Regions from separate parts of the Micromonospora sp. WMMC241 genome, predicted to be linked through region 2. Evidence: riboswitches for the same ligand, from Rfam matches in the RefSeq annotation. Region 2 holds a riboswitch; the other holds the start of a gene.

Region 1 (5,393 bases), 2.2 Mb from region 2:
TTGGCGGCCTTGTCGAAGTAGGTGTCGGCCTCGAAGCCCTTGGCGGCGATGACGTCCCAGAGCAGGTCGATCACCTTCTCACCCTCGGTGGTGACCTTCATCTTGGTCATCGGGTTGAACAGCAGGTAGCGGCGGTCGTCCGGGCCGGCCGAGCGGAAGTAGTCCACCGCCCGGTCGCTGAACAGCTTCATCGCGACCAGGCGGGCGTACGCGTCGGTCAGCTCACGGCGCACGTGCGGGAAGTCGGTGACCCGCCGGCCGTACAGCACCCGGCCGTGGGCGTGGGTGACCGCCTCGTACATGGCGTGCTCGCAGATGCCGATGGAGGCGGTGCAGAGGTTGAACTTGCCGACGTTGACGGTGTTCAGCGCCGCGTCGAAGGCGGCCGGCCCGGTGTGCAGCACGTCCTCGGCGCGTACCGGGTAGTCCTCCAGCCGGAACTCGGAGACGTACATCTGGGCGTTGACCACGTTGCGGACCAGCCGGTACGCCGGGTGCCGGCTGTCCGCAGCGAAGAACACGTAGCCCTCGGGGCCCTCCACGTCGGCGCGCCGGCCGAACACGGAGACCAGCCCGGCGACGTTGCCGTTGCCGATGTAGTACTTGCCGCCGGTGGCCCGGAACCCGCCCTCGCCGTCGGGGGTGAGCAGCATGTCGGTGGCGTAGATGTCGGCGCCGTGCGGCCGCTCGGAGAGGCCGAACGCCATCACGTGCCCCTGGTCGAGCAGCTCGGCGGCGCGGGCCCGGGCGGCGGCGTTGCCGCTCTGCCAGACCGGGCCGAGGCCGAGCACGGTGACCTGCCAGGTGTACCAGTAGCCGAGCCCGTAGAAGCCGAGGATCTCGCTGAGCGCCGCGTTGCGGGCGGTGTCCCACCGCTTGTCCTTGTCGTCGCCGCCGGCGCCGGCGGGGGTGAGGAACGTGGCGAACAGGCGTTCCCGGGCGGCGAAGTCGAGGAAGTCGGCGTACCACTCGCGCTCGTGGTAGCTGTCGACGAGCGCGCGCTTGCCCCGGTTCTCGAACCAGTCGATGGTGGCGCGCAGCAGTCGACGGGAGGTCTCGTCGAGGTCGGCGGGGTCGTAGCGGTGCGGGTGGAACAGCAGCGGGTCGCTCACGGCGCGGGCCTTTCCGGGTCGGGGTCGGGGTCGAGGGCGCGGAGGGTGGCCAGGACGTCGTCCAGCCAGGCCAGCACCATCCGCTCGTACGCGATGCCACCGCGCAGCACGACGTGCTGGAGCGCCGCCCGGGCGTCCGGTGCGGCGGGGTCGGCGAAGTCGCGGCGTTCGCCGGCCAGGTAGCCGGCGAGGACGGACTCATGGTCGGCGCGGTAGCGCTCGACCTCGGCGAGCAGGGCGGCGCGCCCGGCGGCGTCGTCGAACGCGGCGCCGCGGATCTTCACGGCCAGCTCGTGCCGGACGGCCTCCGGGCGCACCGGGGCGTGCAGCCAGCCGAGCAGCGCGGCCCGGCCGGTGGGGGTGACCGACCAGACCTTCTTGTCCGGCAGGCTCTCCTGGTCGACCTGGACGCCGGTGATCCGGTCGTCGTCGGCCATCTGCTTGAGGACGCGGTAGATCTGCTGGTGGGTGGCGGTCCAGAAGCGGCCGATCGAGCGGTCGAAGCGACGGGCCAGCTCGTAGCCGGAGGCGGGTTGCTCCAGCAGCGAGACGAGGATGGCGTGCTCCAGCGACATGCCGGCCATCTTGCTATGCACTTTGTTGCATAGCAAGCCCTAGTCGGGCAGGTATCCCCGCAGCGCGTCGAACTGCGCCACGGTCAGGTAGGACGGGTTCGCCGCCTGCGGCTGCCGGAACACCTCCGCGCCGGCCAGCACCGGATCGGCGCGGAGCAACGCCCGGCGCACCCGCCACGGCTCGTCGAGAATGGTCAGGTCCAGCGGCAGCGTCCACGGCCCACCCGGCTCCCCCGGCACCGGCGCTCCGGCGACCCGCCCCACCCCCCACACGCCGTACGGCGCGCGGCCTCGACTGCCGCTGGCCCAGAAAACCACCGGCTGCCCGGCGCGCATCAGGCGGACCCGGTAGCCGGGCCGCACGCACCAACTCCCCACCCGGGGGTCGGCGGCGAAGCGGGCGGTCAGGTCCACCTGCTCCGCGTTGCCCTTGATCAGCCAGGCGCCGAGATCGTCCAGGGTCACCCGCCGGGAGTCCATCGGGCCATTCTGCGTCGCGGGCGCCGGCGCCGCCCGGTAAGGCACGGCGCGTGAGGGTGGTCATAACGGCTGGACGCCCGGCGGACCCGTGCTGCTAGCCTTCTCGGCAGGTCATGAGCGCCAGCGTCAAGCCCCGGCTCGCTGGCCGGCAACCCTCCACCACGGTGGGGTGCTCCGGGTGAGGACCAGGCGCCGGCAGCCGTCGGCGCAAGCGTGGCCTGGCACCCAGGTCAGCACCGACGACCAGGGAGACCCGATGTTCGCCCCACCCCTCGCACAGGCCCGCCCTCTGCTGGTCAAGCGCCGCCACGTCGACCTGATGCGGGTGTGCAGCGACCGCTGTCGCGTCGCGCGCTGACCGAGCGTTCCAGCCCTTTCCCGATCCACCCTCCCGGCTCCGCCGCGCCCCGGCGACGCCAGCACCGGCGCGCGCCGCGCGTCCGTCCACTCTGGAGAGTTCCTGTGCGTATCCGTACCGCCCTGACCCGCGTCGCCGCGCTCGGCGCCGCCGCCGTGCTCACCGCCACCGCGCTGACCGCCTGCGGCGGCGGTGGCGCCACCGACCAGGCCGACAACCCGTACGGCCTGCTCCAGCCCGGCGTGATCCGGGCCGGCACGCTCACCGACGCCCCGCCGAACGTCTACCTGAAGGACGGGAAGTTCACCGGCTTCGACAACGACCTGCTCACCGCCGTCGCCGGCAAGGTCGGCCTGAAGGTGGAGTTCGTCGGCACCGACTTCTCCGCGCTGCTCTCCCAGGTCAACAATCGCAAGTTCGACGTGGGCAGCTCGTCGGTCACCATCACCGAGGCCCGGAAGAAGACTGTGGACTTCGGCAACGGCTACGACTTCGGCTACTTCGGCCTGGACGTTCCCGCCGGCTCCCCGCTCACCGGCTTCGACCAGCTCACCGGCAAGCGGGTGGTGGTGGTCCAGGGCACCGTGCAGGACGACTTCGCCACCCGGGAGAAGCTGAACCCGGTGCGCGTGCCCGACTACAACGGCGCCGTCAACCAGCTCAAGGCCGGCACCGCCGACGCCTGGATCGCCCCGGCCGAGATCGGCGACAAGTCCGCCGCCGACAGCAACGGCAAGATCAAGGTCGCGGCGAAGCAGCTCAGCCCGGCACCGACCGCGTACGCGGTGGCGAAGGGCAACGACAAGCTGCGCGAGGCGCTGAACAAGGGCCTCGACGAGGTGATCGCGGACGGCACCTGGAGCCGGCTCCAGGCGCAGTACTACCCGGGCCGGCCGATCCCGGCCGACTTCACGCCCGGCAGCGGCACGGTCCCGGTGCCCTCGCCGTCGGCCGCCTCCTGACCAGGTAACCGCGAACGAGCAGGGCGGACGGAGGAACGATGGATCCACTGCGCACCCTCTGGGAAACCTTCTTCGACGGTGACTCGATGCGCGAGGCGCTGCCCGAGATGCTGACCGTCGGGTTGCCCAACACGCTGATCCTGGCCGTCTCCGCCGCCCTGCTCGGCTCGGTGCTGGGCATGCTGCTGGCGGTCGCGGGCATCTCGCGTACCCGATGGTTGCGGTGGCCGGCCCGGGTCTACACCGACGTGTTCCGCGGCCTCCCGGCCGCGGCGACCATCCTGCTCATCGGCGTCGGCCTGGCGCCGCTGGGGATGGAGGTCTGGGGGCCCAACCCCTACCCGCTGGGCGTGCTGGCGCTGTCGCTGATCGCCGCCGCCTACCTCGGCGAGATCTTCCGGGCCGGGATCCTCAGCGTCGAGGCCGCCCAACTGGAGGGCGCCCGGGCGCTCGGCTTCTCCTGGGGCGAGTCGATGCGGCTGGTGATCATCCCGCAGGGCGTACGCCGGGTGCTGCCCGCCTGGGTCAACCAGCTCATCGCGTTGATCAAGGACTCCAGCCTGGTCTACTTCCTCGGCCTGCTGGCCAGCCAGCGGGAGCTGTTCCGGATCGGGCAGGACTACGCGGCGAACACCGGCAACCAGTCCGCGCTGCTGCTCGCCGGTCTGTTCTACCTGCTGCTGACCGTGCCGCTGACGCACGCGGTCAACTGGCTGGACCGGCGGCTGCGGCAGGGCCGCCCGGCCGCGCCGCCCGAGCCCGAGCCCGACCTGGCGCCGGCCGGCGTCACCCCGACCGGAGGGAACCCGCGATGAGCACCAGCACCGCCGGCTCGGTCAGCCTCGCCGTCCGCGACGTGCACCTGGCCTTCGGCGCGCACCGGGTGCTGCGCGGCGCCGACCTGGACGTGGCCCGGGGCGGCACCGCCTGCGTGATCGGGCCGTCCGGCTCCGGCAAGTCCACGCTGCTGCGCACGATCAACCGCCTGATCGAGCCGGACCGCGGCGACGTGCTGCTGGACGGACGCAGCGTCCTGCGCGACGACCCGGACGCCCTGCGGCAGCGCATCGGCATGGTGTTCCAGCAGTTCAACCTCTTCCCGCACCTGAGCGTGCTGCGCAACGTCACGCTCGCGCTGCGCAAGCTGAAGAAGCTCGGCGAGGATGAGGCGGTGGCGCTCGCCCGGGCGCAGCTCGACCTGGTCGGGCTGGCCGCCAAGGCCGACGCCCGCCCGGCGCAGCTCTCCGGCGGGCAGCAGCAGCGCGTTGCCATCGCCCGGGCGCTCGCGCTGCGCCCGCAGGTGATGCTCTTCGACGAGGCCACCTCGGCGCTGGACCCGGAACTGGTCAAGGGCGTGCTCGCGGTGATGGCGGACCTCGCCGCCGCCGGCATGACCATGGTGGTGGTCACGCACGAGATGGGCTTCGCCCGCACCGTCGCGGACACTGTCGCGTTCATGGACGCCGGCGTGGTGCTGGAGGCCGGGCCGCCGGCCGCCGTGTTCGAGGCGCCGGCGCACCCCCGGCTGCGGCGGTTCCTGTCCCAGGTGCTCTGATCAGCCCTTGACCGCGCCGATCAGCACGCCCTTGATGAAGTGCCGCTGCACGAACGGATAGACCGCGACGATCGGCGCGACGGTCAGCACCACCACCGCCATCTTGACCGCCTCGGTCGGCGGCATGTTCACCCCGGTGGTGCCGCCGGCGGTGTGCGGCGCCTGCCCGGCCAGCAGGTAACTCTGCAGCACCCGCTGGATCGGGTACATGTCGTTGCGGTCCATGAACAGCAGCGCGTCGAACCAGACGTTCCAGTAGCTGACCGCGTAGAAGAGGCCGACCACGGCGATGACCGCGCGGGACAGCGGCAGCACGATCCGGCCCAGGGTACGGAAGTCGCTGGCCCCGTC
Region 2 (5,393 bases):
GATCCAGGCGGCGGCGACCGCGGTGCTGATCGTGACGCTCAGCCCGTCCACCCAGAACCTGGAGTTCCCACGTTTCGTCGACGCCTTCATCGGCGGCAGCATCGCGCTCGTGGTCACCGCCGTCCTGCTCCCGCTCAACCCGCTCCGGGTGATCAACCGGGCCGCGCGGCCGGCGCTGGACCTGCTCGCCGAGCAGCTCGACGTGTGCGCCGAGGCGCTGCGCAACCGGGACCGGGGCGCGGCCCAGCGGGCGCTGTTCCGGCTCCGGGAGAACAAGGAGGAACTGGCCGCGCTGAGCGAGGCGATCGAGGGCGCCAAGGAGACCATCACCATCTCGCCGGCCCGCTGGCACCGGCGCAGCGAGCTGACCCACTACGCGGAGGCGGCCGAGCCGATCGACCGGGCGATGCGCAACAGCGGCACGCTGATCCGGCGCTCGGTCACCATGATCGAGGACGAGGAGGCGATCCCCGAGCCGATGCCGGACGCCATCGCCCACCTCGCCGAGTCGGTACGCCTGCTCCGGCACGAGTTCGCCGTCGGGGAGGAGCCGCAGCAGGCCCGGGAGCGGACGCTGCGCGCGGTCAGCGAGGCCGGCCGGGCGTACGGCGTGGGGGTGGGCTTCTCCGGCAGCGTGGTGATCGCGCAGGTGCGTACCGCCGCCAGCGACCTGATGGTGGCCTCCGGCATCGAGCAGGAGGAGGCGAACCGCCTGGTCCGCGAGGCGTTCCACGGCAGCGACCAGCAGGCCGACGAGGCGCCCCGACCTCCCACCGCCCCGCCGGTCGGCTGACCGTCGACGGTCAACGGGAGAGGGTGGCCAGGGCCCCCAGGAGGGTGTCGATCTCGTGGGCTGTGGTGCCCAGGCCGAGGCTGGCGCGCAGGGCGGTGGGGGGAAGGTCGGCGCGGCCGGACCGGGCGGCGGCCTCGGCCAGCAGGCGCCGGGTCAGGGGATGGGCGCAGAACAGGCCGTCCCGGACGCCGATCCGGTGCCGGGCCGCCAGGTGCGCGGCCACCTCGGCGGAGTCCCGCCCGGCGACCACGAAGCTGACGATGCCCACCCGGGGCGCCGCCGGGCCGAACGTGCGCAGCTCCACCACGTCCGGCAGCGCGGCCAGGCCGGACCGCAGCCGGGTCAGCAACGCCTGCTCCCGGGCGTGCAGCGCGGCCCGGTCCACCGCCGCGAACGCCGCGCAGACCGCCGCCAGCGCCGCCGCGCCGAGCAGGTTCGGGGTGCCGCCCTCGTGCCGGGCCGGGCCGGTGGTCCACCGGACGTCGTGGGTGGCCGCGCCGACGTGGCTGGTCGCCCCGCCGCCGGGCAGGTACGGCGGGGCGGCGTCCAGCCAGTCCGCGCGCCCGACCAGCACGCCCGCGCCGAACGGGGCGTACAGCTTGTGGCCGGAGAGCGCCACGTAGTCCAGGTCCGACGCGGTCACGTCGACCGGGGCGTGCGGGGCGAGCTGCGCGGCGTCCACCAGGATCCGCGCGCCGTACCGGTGGGCCACCCGGGCCAGCTCGGCCACCGGCCAGCGCTCGCCGGTCACGTTGCTGGCGCCGGTGACCGAGACCAGCACCGGCAGGCCGGGCCGGGCGTCGCGGGCCAGCTCGCCCAGCGCCAGGCTCAGGGACCGGACCGCGCCGGCCGGGCTGTCCGGGACCGGCAGCCGCACCGAGCCGCGCGGCCAGGGAAGCAGGTTGGCGTGGTGCTCACCGCCGAAGGTGACCACCGTGGTGCCGGCGGGCAGCGCCCGGGCCAGCAGGTTCACCGCGTCGGTGGTGTTCCGGGTGAAGATCACGTGATCGGTGGGGCGGGCGCCGAGGAAGTCCGCCACGGTCTGCCGGGCCCGCTCGTAGGCGAGCGTGCAGCGCCGGGACAGCGCGCCCGCGCCGCGGTGCACGCTCGCGTACCAGGGCAGCAGCTCGGCCACCGCGTCGGCCGCGGCCCGCGCGCACGGCGCGCTGGCGGCGTGGTCCAGGTTGATCTCTCCCGGTACGCCGAGCACGCCGAGCGGGTCCGGTCGGACCGGCCCGGGCAGCGTGGGCGGGGCGGGGACGAGGGTGACGGTCATGGCGGAGCCTCCCGGGCCACCGGGGACCCCCGGATGTCGCCGAAGGGGTCCGCGCTTGCCCAGCACGCGTGTCGGCGCTGGGCCCGGTCATCACCCGGGGCACCCCACCGCGAACTGACGAGGGTTGCCGGCCAGCAAGCCGGGGCTTGACGCTGGCGCTCGTGACCTGTTGCGGAGCATAGCCGTCGTGATGCGGCCGGAACAGTGGGGCGCGGGTGACTACGCTGACCGCATGGCCGTCACCCCGCCCGGCGGAGCACTGCCGCCGCCGTCCGCGCCCGCCGTCCCGCCGCCCGGGGCGCCGACGCCGCGGATGCCGCTGCGCCGGCTCGGCTGGCGCCGCTTCCTGGCGCTGGCCGGGGTGGTGCTGCTGATCGCGGCCGGTGCGCTGTTCATGGTGTTCACGCTGGGCGAGAGCCTGGGCGCCGAGGCGCTGCTGATCGGCGTGATCGCGGCGATCCTGCCGGTGCCGGTGCTGGTGTCCTGCTTCCTCTGGCTCGACCGCTACGAACCCGAGCCGCTGAAATACCTGATCTTCTGCTTCGCCTGGGGCGCGTTCGTCTCCACCGCCATCTCGCTGCTGGTCAACGAGACGGGCGCACGGCTGTTCAAGGACTGGGGGCTGCCCGCCGCGCTGACCGCGGTGCTGGTCGCGCCGTTCATCGAGGAGCTGACCAAGGCGGCCGGGCCGATCCTGCTGCTGATCTTCCGGCGACGGGAGTTCTCCGGGGTGACCGACGGCCTGGTCTACTGCGGGCTCTCCGCGGTCGGCTTCGCCATGGTGGAGAACATCCTCTACCTGGGCGGGTACGGCTACCGCACCGGCGTGGAGGAATACGGCCCGGCCACCGGCGCGCAGCAGGTCATCGCGATCTTCATCGTGCGGATCCTGCTGTTCGGCTTCGCCCACCCGCTGTTCACCTCGATGACCGGCGTCGGGCTGGGCGTGGCCGCGCGTACCGCCGACCGGCGGGTGCGGATCCTCGCCCCGCTCGCCGGCCTGCTGCTGGCCATGATGCTGCACGGCACCTGGAACCTGATCCCCTCACTGGCGCAGGCCACCGGGCAGACGGTGATCGTGCTCTACGGCTACATCGGCGTGATGGTGCCGATCTTCTTCGGCATGGTGGGGCTGGCCGTCGGCCTGCGCGCCTGGGAGGGGCGGCTCACCGAGCGCACCCTGCCCGACTACGTCCGGGCCGGCTGGCTCACCCCGCCCGAGGTGGCGGCGCTGGGCAGCCTCGGCCGGCGGCACGCCGCCCGCGCCTGGGCCCGGCGGGTGGCCGGCGACGGCGGGGTGAAGGCGATGCGCGGCTACCAGTTCGCCGCGACCCGGTTGGCGTTGCTGCGCGACGGCATGCGCCGGGGGCTGGACCGCAAGCCCGCCGAGCGGGACCGGACGGCGCGGGAGGAACGGGAGCTGCTGGACTCGATCGCCGCGTACCGGTCGTTCTTCGTCGGCCGCGACCCGCAGGCGCCGGTCGGGGTCTGGGACGGTCAGCGCTACCACCTGCGGTTCCCGGACGGCTCCCAGCGCGCGGTCGAGGCGCCGGACGAGCCGGTGGTGCCGATCCCGGTGGTGCTGGCCCCGCCACCGCCGCCGATCGGGCACGGCCCGCACCCGTGGTATCCGCGCGGCTGAGCGCTCAGGCCATCAGGCCGGTGAGGAAGTCGCCCAGCCCCTGGGCGATGGCCATCAGCGCGACCCCGATGCCCCGGAACAGCTGCGCCGCCCCGTCCGGCCGGAACGCCATGAAATAGATCAGGAACGCGAGGAACCCCCAGGCGAGAATCCTTTTGATCACGATCGGCATGGTCCCTCCCCAGGGCGCGCTGAGGTGCCTGGGCTTCCCGCCGGGACGCGCCGCAAACGGCGCGGCGCTGGAGGTAGAGCCGGCGGAGCCGGCCGTCAGAGGTAGAGGCCGGTGGAGCCGGTGTCGCTGCTCTCCACCCGCTCCGCCGCCACCGCGTGCACGTCACGCTCGCGCAGCAGCACGTACGCCCGGCCGTGCAGCTCGACCTCGGAGCGGTCGTCCGGGTCGAAGAGCACCCGGTCCCCGGCGACGATCGAGCGCACGTGCGGCCCGACGCCCACCGCGGTGGCCCAGGCCAGCCGCTTGCCGACCGCCGCGGTCGCCGGGATGACGATGCCGGCGGTGGAGCGGCGTTCCCCCTCACCGCCCTCGGTACGCACCAGCACGCGATCGTGCAGCAGGCGGATGGGCAGCCCGGCGTCGAGACTCTGGTCGGCGGTCACGCGAAGACGCTACCGCGCGCCCCACGGGCGGTCCCGTCGTGGTTGCCGGTGGCCGCGACGGGGCAATGTGTGGCGGGACCGCCCTACGGTGGGCCGGTCGGACGTATCCTGTCCCACCTGTGACGTGGGTGGACCATTCTTGCGGGAGGTGCGCTTGAGCCGCTTCGAGCGGATGCGCGGACGGCTCCGCCGCGCGTACGAGTCGGGTCGTGAGGCGGCTGCGGCCGGCCGGTCCGACGCGGACCCGACTCCCGGCGAGGCGGGCGGCGTGGCCTCCCCCGGCGCGCCCGGTCCGGCGGCGCCGGCGGCGGCGACGGTAGTGGGCGCGGAGCCGCCGGCCGCGATGCACAACTCGACGGTCAGCCGCGACGACACCGAGGTGCCGCACGCGCTGCGGATCGCCGCCGCGTGGTGCTGGCGGTTGATCGTGATCGGGATCGTCACCTGGGCCCTGCTCAAGATCGTCGGCACCATCAGCATCGTGATCATCCCGCTGACCGTCGCCCTACTGCTCTCGGCGCTGCTCGCCCCGGCGGTCGGCTGGCTGCTCAAGGCCCGGTTCCCCCGGTCGCTGGCGACCGGCGTGGTGCTTGTCGGCGGTCTCGCCGCGGTGGTCGGCACGCTGACACTGGTGGTCAACGAGTTCATCCAGGGCGTGCCCGAGCTGAGCGAGAAGTCCTCCCAGGGCGTCCGGCAGATCCAGGACTGGCTCAAGACCGGCCCGCTGCACCTGTCCGACAGCCAGCTCACCCGCTACATCGACGAGGCCCAGAACTGGATCAACGGCAACACCGAGCGGTTCACCAGCGGCGCGCTCAGCACCGCGGCCACGCTCGCCGAGGTGCTCACCGGCACCGTCCTGGTGCTCTTCGCGACGTTCTTCTTCCTCCGCGACGGCAACAACATCTGGCGGTTCCTGGTCCGGCTGCTGCCGGTGGCCGCGCGCTGGAAGGTCGACGACGCCGGTCGCGCGTCCTGGGCGACGCTCGGCGCGTACGTCCGCGCCACCGTGCTCGTCGCGTTCATCGACGCCCTCGGCATCGGCATCTTCCTGGTCATCTTCGACA

Evidence for each region. A riboswitch is a leader RNA that binds a small molecule or an ion and turns the genes downstream of it on or off. The one in region 2 is predicted to bind S-adenosylmethionine.
Region 1: another riboswitch for S-adenosylmethionine. It lies ahead of O7598_RS11720 (ABC transporter substrate-binding protein); the one in region 2 lies ahead of O7598_RS01770 (aminotransferase class V-fold PLP-dependent enzyme).

The regions. Positions count from the first base shown of each region.
Region 1 is NZ_JAPZBF010000001.1:2,535,321-2,540,713, reverse strand. It holds gene O7598_RS11735 (acyl-CoA dehydrogenase family protein) at 1-1,112, opposite strand, end outside; gene O7598_RS11730 (PadR family transcriptional regulator) at 1,109-1,687, opposite strand; gene O7598_RS11725 (hypothetical protein) at 1,727-2,167, opposite strand; SAM riboswitch class IV at 2,277-2,387, shown strand; gene O7598_RS11720 (ABC transporter substrate-binding protein) at 2,630-3,487, shown strand; gene O7598_RS11715 (amino acid ABC transporter permease) at 3,526-4,302, shown strand; gene O7598_RS11710 (amino acid ABC transporter ATP-binding protein) at 4,299-5,042, shown strand; gene O7598_RS11705 (carbohydrate ABC transporter permease) at 5,043-5,393, opposite strand, start outside.
Region 2 is NZ_JAPZBF010000001.1:360,471-365,863, forward strand. It holds gene O7598_RS01765 (FUSC family protein) at 1-793, shown strand, start outside; gene O7598_RS01770 (aminotransferase class V-fold PLP-dependent enzyme) at 804-2,069, opposite strand; SAM riboswitch class IV at 2,116-2,236, opposite strand; gene O7598_RS01775 (PrsW family intramembrane metalloprotease) at 2,260-3,711, shown strand; gene O7598_RS01780 (hypothetical protein) at 3,716-3,883, opposite strand; gene O7598_RS01785 (GroES family chaperonin) at 3,979-4,326, opposite strand; gene O7598_RS01790 (AI-2E family transporter) at 4,481-5,393, shown strand, end outside.